2 regions of the Paenibacillus sp. NPDC093718 genome follow, and region 2 is predicted to be linked to the other one. Evidence: predicted binding sites of a transcription regulator. Region 2 holds the regulator's gene; the other holds the start of a gene.
What was found. Region 2 encodes CtsR, which represses protease genes until heat stress. Its sites were predicted from a motif close to ATGGTCAATAAAGGTCAAACA; they were not measured.

Region 1: clpP (ATP-dependent Clp endopeptidase proteolytic subunit ClpP) is a predicted target of CtsR. The motif match lies at 2,600-2,620, and genes of this name have one in related genera.

The regions. Positions count from the first base shown of each region.
Region 1 covers NZ_JBNNUS010000015.1:32,237-36,451, forward strand. Annotated here, with positions in the region: gene gap (type I glyceraldehyde-3-phosphate dehydrogenase) at 1-944, opposite strand, end outside; gene ACQKPA_RS30095 (sugar-binding transcriptional regulator) at 1,046-2,089, opposite strand; tRNA gene ACQKPA_RS30100 (tRNA-Arg) at 2,459-2,533, shown strand; gene clpP (ATP-dependent Clp endopeptidase proteolytic subunit ClpP) at 2,696-3,292, shown strand; gene ACQKPA_RS30110 (PdaC/SigV domain-containing protein) at 4,041-4,215, opposite strand, start outside.
Region 2 covers NZ_JBNNUS010000017.1:7,591-11,805, forward strand. Annotated here, with positions in the region: gene dagF (2-dehydro-3-deoxy-phosphogluconate aldolase) at 1-69, shown strand, start outside; gene ACQKPA_RS30930 (sugar kinase) at 62-1,078, shown strand; gene ACQKPA_RS30935 (GntR family transcriptional regulator) at 1,086-1,802, shown strand; gene ACQKPA_RS30940 (CtsR family transcriptional regulator) at 2,160-2,621, shown strand; gene ACQKPA_RS30945 (UvrB/UvrC motif-containing protein) at 2,646-3,170, shown strand; gene ACQKPA_RS30950 (protein arginine kinase) at 3,209-4,215, shown strand, end outside.

The sequences.
Region 1 (4,215 bases), on a different contig from region 2:
TCGTTGTCATACCAAGAAACAACTTTCACCATGTTGTCGCCAACTACCATAGTGGAGAGCGAATCGATAGTGGAAGAAGCTGGGTCGCCATTGTAGTCGCTGGATACAAGCGGCTCTTCGGAGTAGTTCAAGATGCCTTTCAGCGGGCCTTCAGCAGCTGCTTTCAGAGCACCGTTTACATCTTCAAGGGTTACGTTTTGGGACAGCTCAACTACGAGGTCCGTTACAGAAACGTTCTTCGTAGGTACACGCATTGCCATACCGTTCAATTTGCCTTTCAATTGTGGCAGAACGAGGCTAACCGCTTTAGCAGCACCAGTTGTGGATGGAATGATGTTTTCAGCAGCTGCACGAGCACGACGCAGATCTTTGTGCGGAAGATCGAGCACTTGCTGGTCATTCGTGTAGGAGTGAACCGTAGTCATCATACCCTTAACGATACCGAATTTCTCGTCAAGAACTTTTGCGAAAGGAGCCAAGCAGTTTGTTGTACAAGAAGCGTTGGAGATTACAGTATGGTTAGCTGCATCGTATTTGTCTTCGTTAACGCCCATAACGATGGTGATATCTTCATCAGTTGCTGGAGCGGAGATGATAACTTTCTTAGCGCCGCCTTTCAAGTGAGCGGAAGCTTTGTCTTTCGCTGTGAAAATACCAGTGGATTCTACAACGATTTCAACGCCGTGCTCAGCCCAAGGCAATGCTTCAGGGTTACGCTCAGCGAATACTTTCACTTCACGGCCGTTTACAACGAGTGCGCCTTCTTTAGCTTCAACTGTTGCATTAAGTCTTCCGTGAGTTGTGTCATATTTCAAAAGGTGTGCCAGCGTGCTTACGTCCGTCAAATCGTTGATTGCCACGATTTCAACTTCGCTGTTGTTCAGCGCAGCGCGGAACACATTACGTCCAATACGTCCAAAACCGTTAATACCTACTTTAACCATGAGTAGTTCCCTCCATATTTGTAAAATTTATATATTCAAGATTGGCCGTTAAGCCAATCAAGACAACAATAATGAAAAATCAGGTGTGTACGCCCGTGGATTCAAATACCGGCGTCAATCTCCTTCTCGACTTCCAGTGCCGCGGCTTCATCGGTAACGAGAATATCCTCATGTCCGAATTTCAGCACCGCGTGAATCGCCTTGCCCTTGCCTTGACCCCCAGCAATGCCGATGATCGTTTCTGTCCGCATAATATCCTCAAGCCGCAGCCCGAGAGTAAGCATTTTGTGGACAACTTCACCATCTTCACTGAAGTAGTAGCCGAAGGATTCCGCAATCGCGCCATCTGCCTGCAAGTTCTGAATAGAGTTTTCATCCAGTTTGCGCCTTCTTGCCATCTCCATGGCATCTCCGATGCCGTGAATAATGACGCGGCAGCGCCTGATCACATCCACGATCTCCTGGATATGCTGATCCTGCACCAGAGACTGATAGGCATCCTCGCTTAGCAGATCCGGTACGTGAAGCAATCGGTACTCAGCCCCAACGCGCTTTGCCATCTTGGAAGCAATGGTGTTCGCTTGAATCTCCATGCTCTCCCCAAGACCGCCCCGCGCCGGCACAAACCAAGTGCTTGTCAGCGGTTCGCCGCCTGGCAAAGAGGACATCTGCTCGGCCACTTCGGCGAGCGTGGAGCCGCCAGTTACGGCAATCGTATCTCCATCCTGGACAAAGCTTAGCAGCGTTCTTGCTCCGGCCCGGCCAAGCTCGCGTTTGACTTCCGGAGATGACTCGCTGTCACCGGGAATAATGACCACTTTACGAAGCCCGTAAGCCTGACGAATCTTCTCTTCCAGTTCAACCAGTCCGAATAACTCATTCATGACCGGCTCCAGCTCCTCCAGCAAGCATATCCCTGAGCTGCTGATGCGCATGCCAAGCGTTTCAATCTCGATCAGCCCCTGCGCTTTCAGAAGATCAGTCTCTGCTCTGAGAACACGCTCGGTCATCGAGAGTGATGAAGCCAATGTCCTTCGGCCAACAATTCCGGACAACTTGATCTGATGAAGGATGGTATACCTTCGTTTAAGAGTGTCCATCAGATCCGGCAGAAGCTGCTCTTGTATTTCTAATAGGTTACGCATGCATTCCACTCCTGCAAACTTCGTCTCGGCTCTCCTCTACCTGGTCGTAAAATGTCCCAGTTAAACTTTTTAAGTCCCACCTTATTCTAACCAATAATTATGCCGGTTGCAAGTGTCCGAAAGTATATTTCTCTGCCCCGGGCATTCTTATACATTATGGCCAAGTACTGGCTCGTCTATATAATAGGAACAAAGTTTTGTCTGCTATTGTATTTTTTCAATAGATGCGGTATAATCAACTTCGTTGCTAATTTTTTAGATATCAGAAAGTATAAACTTCTCGGAGCCAGCTTCCTGATATCGCAAGAAAAACTACCGCTAAACGCGGTCTGTCTTCTTTGAATGTACGTCGTTAGACATTTTTCTTATGCGCCCGTGGTCCAATGGATATGACGTAGGCCTCCGGAGCCTGAGATCGAGGTTCGATTCCTCGCGGGCGCGCCATTATAACTTTTATTCTCTATACTGATTACCCTAAAGCGCCCATGACGGCTCTTTTTTTTACCCAATAGTTTGACTATCTTTGACTTTTTGATTTAAATTGTTTATCATGTGGGTAATACGGTAACAGTATTTATATGAGGTACTTAAGAGGAGGTTTTCCACGTGAGTTTTATACCTATGGTCGTTGAACAAAGCAACCGCGGTGAGCGGGCGTACGACATCTATTCCAGATTGCTGAAAGACCGCATTATCTTCCTCGGCTCCGACGTAAATGACGTGGTCGCCAATTCCATCATTGCCCAAATGCTGTTCTTGTCGGCTGAGGATCCTGAGAAGGATATTCATCTTTACATCAACAGTCCTGGCGGTTCCATTACCGCAGGTATGGCGATATTCGATACGATGCAGTTCATTAAGCCGGACGTTTCGACGATCTGTGTCGGGATGGCTGCTTCCATGGGCGCATTCCTGCTCAACGCAGGCGCTAAAGGCAAACGTTACGGACTGCCTAACAGCGAGATTATGATTCACCAGCCGCTCGGCGGCGCACAAGGTCAAGCCACGGATATTGAGATCCGTGCTCGCCGCATTCTCAAAATGCGCGACAAGCTGAACCGCATCCTCTCCGATCGCACTGGCCAACCGCTGGAGCGCATTGAGAAGGATACCGATCGTGACTACTTCATGACGGCTGACGAAGCCAAAGAATACGGTCTGATTGATCAAGTATTAGAGAATACACCACCGCAAGGCTTATAAAAGAAATGAAGTAAAGGGCAGGCGCCGTTATCCGGTGCCTGCCCTTTCTTATCCTCTGAAGGGGAAACTCATGAAAACTTCGAGTGCTAAATAGTGAGAGTATCCCCTCCGGTCGCTGTTGAAATCGGGAAACTTGAATGAATGGATAGGGAGGTTTCCCGATTTCAAAGGCGAACGCGTTGCTCCTCCAAGGATACTCTCACTTCGGTACGATTTTTTCTATAAAACATAAAGACGGAAAGGACATCCCCCTCCTAAAAGGCCTGCCTTTACTTGTGAGGAGGGAATAGAGGAAGGCCGTGCAGGCTTCCTTTGCAAGGGTAATTGGGTACGTAAGGCCTAATGATGCGCCACCCTCACTGCTTTCACAAACAGGGTGACATCGATAACGCCTAGGGCGACTTGTGACCTTTACCGTACGGCTTGCTTGCCTCAGACCACGCATCGTGCGCATGGTGTACAAGCTAAACAAGTTATCATCGAGAGGACTATGTTAATCAGAGAATGCCTAAAACAGCAATTCCTAAGGATCACATATCCGTCCGTATTCGAAGGCAAGCCTCTCGATAAACGCAAAAAATCCCCTGACCGCAGGAAACGGGAGTACACGCTCCACGCTCACGTAATCAGGGGATTTTTCGCAACTGGTTCCAGTACAGTGTTACATCAGGACAACATCATGTTTCTAGACAAGCTATAGGATGAAAATAAATGATTGCAGTTTACACAAACCGCTTACCGTATACTCTTACTTCCACTCTTTCAGCTTCAGTTCAAACTCCGGAAATCCATAAGCATATGCGGTGTACTCATAAAGCTGGAAGTACAGCACCACAGCGTTATCCTTCACATAAAAATCAGCATCCGCTGGCACGCCTTCAAATCCGCCGAGGTAGCCCCCTTCTTTTTTCAGCTTGTTCAGC
Region 2 (4,215 bases):
GATACAATCATTAGCGATGTTCAAGAGCTGCATCGCAAGCTAAAAGCCCTGGTTGATCAATATGCCTAAGACGATTGCCGCATATGGCGAAGTGATGATGCGTCTTCAAGTACCGGGATATGCTTCCTTGGCTCAAGAGAGCCATCTGAATTACTCTTTTTCCGGCACGGGGGTAAACATCGCCTCGGCTGTGGCAAGGTTCGGTCATAACGGTTATCTGGTCAGCACGCTGCCGGATAACCCGCTTGGCGAAGCGGCGGTTTCCTACCTGCGCAAGCTTGGCATCGATACTTCGCTCATTAGCCGCGGAGGCAAATATGTTGGCATGTACTTTCTGGAGAATGGCTTTGGTGTCAGACCCGGACGCGTGACCTATACGGACCGGCTGGGCAGCAGCTTTAACACGGCAGAGGATGCCATGTACGATTTCGGTGCGATTGCCCAAAAGATAGACATGATCCATTTTTGCGGTATAACTCTTTCCATGAATGACACGGTACGAGGTCAAATGAAGACACTGGCTCGTGAAGTTAAGGCTAACGGGGGAACCGTTGTGTTCGATTGCAATTATCGCCCCTCTTTATGGGGGACAGACCGCTATGAGTTTGCCAAGCCGCACTATGAGGAAATGCTGTCACTTGCGGATATCGTCTTTATGAATGAGAAGGATGCTATCTATATCCTTGGCATGGAGACGACCCGGGAGGATCGGAACGAACAGCTGCAGGAGTTGATTCCGAAGGTGGCAGCGAAGTATAATATTACGGTTGCGTCGGGTACCCACCGCAAGATCAACGGGGATAACACCCATTCCCTGCAAGGCTATCTCTACACGGATGGAGCGTTTCATTTTTCCAAAACGTTGACGTTTTCCGTTCACGATCGTATCGGCGCGGGTGATGCTTACGCCAGCGGGGTGATCCACGGGATCTCGGAGGGTTATGAACCGAATCGGACGGTTGATTTTGCCGCAGCTGCGGCGATGCTTGCCCATACCGTAACAGGGGATACGCCGACGGCGAACGAACGCGAAGTGCTTCAGGCAATGAGTCATCATATGTCTGACGTGGAAAGGTAGGAGAAGCATGTCGATCACGCGGAAGAACGGTCCGTTATACTTGCAAATCAAGAAGATCATAAAAGATCGGATTCTGCATGGGGAATATCCACTTGGCTCCCATATTCCTTCCGAGCCGCAGCTGGAGCAGGAATTTAACGTTAGTAAAATGACGGTCCGCAATGCGATCCAGGAGTTGTATCAGGAAGGGTATGTAGAGAAGCGGAGCGGGGTAGGAACGATTGTGACCCGGAACACTTCCTTCTCCAAGCTTTCCAAAGGCAAGCTGTTTACCGAGATTCTGGTCGAAGAAGGACACCAGATTCGGAAGCGTCACCTGAAGACGGAATGGGTGCATAATGAACCGGATAGCGAATTGTTCTTAAAATTTGGGGAGCGGTGCCTGCTTATTGAACGATTGTATTTACTGGACGGGAGTCCTTTTATTTACTACACTCACTACGTGTCATCCCAAGTGGATATGGGCGAAGAGTTCGGTTCCACCGAACTACCGTCTCTCTATGACCGCATCGAGGAAAGTCAAATCACGCTGGAAAATTTCCGCGACCGTTTCCTGGCAACCGTGGCAAATGAAGAAATTGCCTCCTTGCTTGAAGTAAGTATAGGCTCGCCGTTACTGAAGCGGCTCAGAACCTCTTATGACGGGACAGGCAGCATCATTGAATACAGCATCGGTTATTACAATACGGAGCTGCAGCACTACTTGATCAGTTATGACGCTTAAAGATTGACACGATACAGGATTATGATAAGGAGAAGTAGTCTTGAAACCGGTTTTCACCGGTATGGAGGCTGCTTCTTTTTTGTTGCCTTTTGTATGAATTGTTCTTGAAGAAGAGGCTATAAGCGATCAAGGAACTGGGTACAATAAGAATAAAGGCAAAGCGTGAAATTGAGAAGTACCTCTTGGCAAAATGAAAAAATGTGCTATAATGAAATCAAAGTCAAAGAAAGTCAAAGTCAACGAGAGGGTTCGCTGATTTTGATTATGGTTAAAATTAACGTATAAGCAAGGCTCTGTGCGGACGTGTAAGATCACTATCCGTCTTAACGTTTCAAACAGTGGAGGATGAACAGACCAATGCGTAATATCTCTGATATTATCGAACATTACCTGAAGAGCATACTGCAGGAAAGTCCGGAGGGTACCGTTGAAATTCAACGCAACGATCTGGCGGAGCAATTTTCTTGCGTTCCTTCCCAGATTAACTACGTGATCAGTACACGGTTCACGCTGGAGAAGGGCTTTCTTGTCGAGAGCAAGCGCGGCGGGGGCGGGTACATACGCATCCAGCGTATCGAGCTTCCCCAGCATACTGCACTCCAGCAGCATCTTCATCATACCATTGGCAGCATGATTGACCAGACGGTGGCTGAAGGATTGATTTACCAGCTGGAGGAGTCCCGTTTTTTAACGAAGCGGGAGGCCAGCCTGATGCGGGCCGCCATTTCAAGGGAGTGTCTGAATGTGAAGCTTCCTTATCGGGATGAGCTGCGTGCAAGGATTATGAAGGCGATGCTTATTTCTTTATTAGGTAAGTGAGTCTGTGTAAGGGGGCATCGGATTATGTTATGCCAAGAATGCGGTAAACGGCCGGCGACACTTCATTTCACCAAAATTGTGAACGGGGAGAAAACGGAGTTTCATTTTTGTGAAACCTGTGCCCGCGAAAAAGGGGAATTGATCCCCGGCACGTCGAATGGTTTTTCTATACACAGTTTGCTGTCAGGTCTTCTGGATCTGGATCCTTCAGGCAAGGGCCAGAGTCCCGGCGCAAAAACGGCCCAGACGCTGCAGTGCGAAGAATGCGGTATGACGTATTCCCAGTTCAGCAAGCTTGGCCGGTTCGGCTGCAGCTCGTGTTATAAATATTTCTCGGATCGATTGGATCCATTGTTTAAGCGAGTCCATGGGGGAACATCCCATGTCGGCAAAGTGCCGAAGCGTACGGGTGGTCGGATTCAGATCAAACGCCAAATCGATGAGCTTAAGAAGGAGCTTCAAATTCGGATCGTGCAGGAGGAGTTTGAATCGGCTGCCGAGATCCGGGACCAAATCCGTGAGCTGGAGCGGAATATGGCTCAGGGATAAGATTGTAAGATTTTGCACTTTAGTAGGAGGAATGCGTGATGTCTAATCTCCGGTTTACCGATTCGGCGCTGAGCGAGTGGATGCGCGGGAACGGTCAGGATTCCGACATTGTCATCAGCACCCGTGTCAGGGTGGCGCGCAATCTGCAGCATCTTCCTTTCCCGCTGCTGGCAACGGATCAGCAGTCAGGAGAAGTGCTAGAGCGCCTGACGAATGTGCTGGAGAATAAGGACGATTTGCAGGATTTCGGGGATTTACATGTAATTAAATTAAGTGAGATTGATGAGCTGGATAAGAAGGTTCTTGTTGAGAAGCATCTGATCAGTCCCAATCTGGCGAATGAATCCCGAAACGGTGCAGTCATCCTTACGGAAGATGAATCCGTCAGCATTATGATCAATGAAGAGGATCACCTGCGCATACAGTGTTTATATCCCGGATTTCAGGTTCGTGAGGCATGGGCACGTGCGACGGCGCTGGATGATGTTTTTGAATCCGAGATCGATTATGCGTTTGATGACAAGCGAGGTTATCTTACCAGCTGTCCGACCAATGTCGGAACCGGCCTTCGCGCATCGGTCATGATGCATCTGCCCGCTCTTGTTATGACACAGCAGATTAATCGGATTCTCTCGGCTGTATCACAGGTGGGTTTGACTGTAAGAGGGATTTACGGCGAAGGCAGCGAAGCGTTAGGTAACTTGTTTCAAATCTCGAATCAGATTACGCTCGGTCAAACCGAGTCGGAGATCATTGAGAATCTTCACAGCGTCGCCCTGCAGATCATCGAGCATGAGAAGAATGCCAGAGCCCGGCTCTTGGGTGAATCCAAGCTCCGGATTACGGATCGGGTTATGCGCTCCTATGGCATACTGTCCTATGCAGCGGTGATGGATTCGAAGGAAGCGGCCCAGCGGTTGTCCGATGTTCGGCTTGGTGTGGATCTCGGCCTTCTGGAAGGTCCGGAAATCCCGGTCATGAATGAACTGAATGTGAAGACGCAGCCGGGCTTTCTGCAGAAGACCTACGGAGAGGGCATGACTCC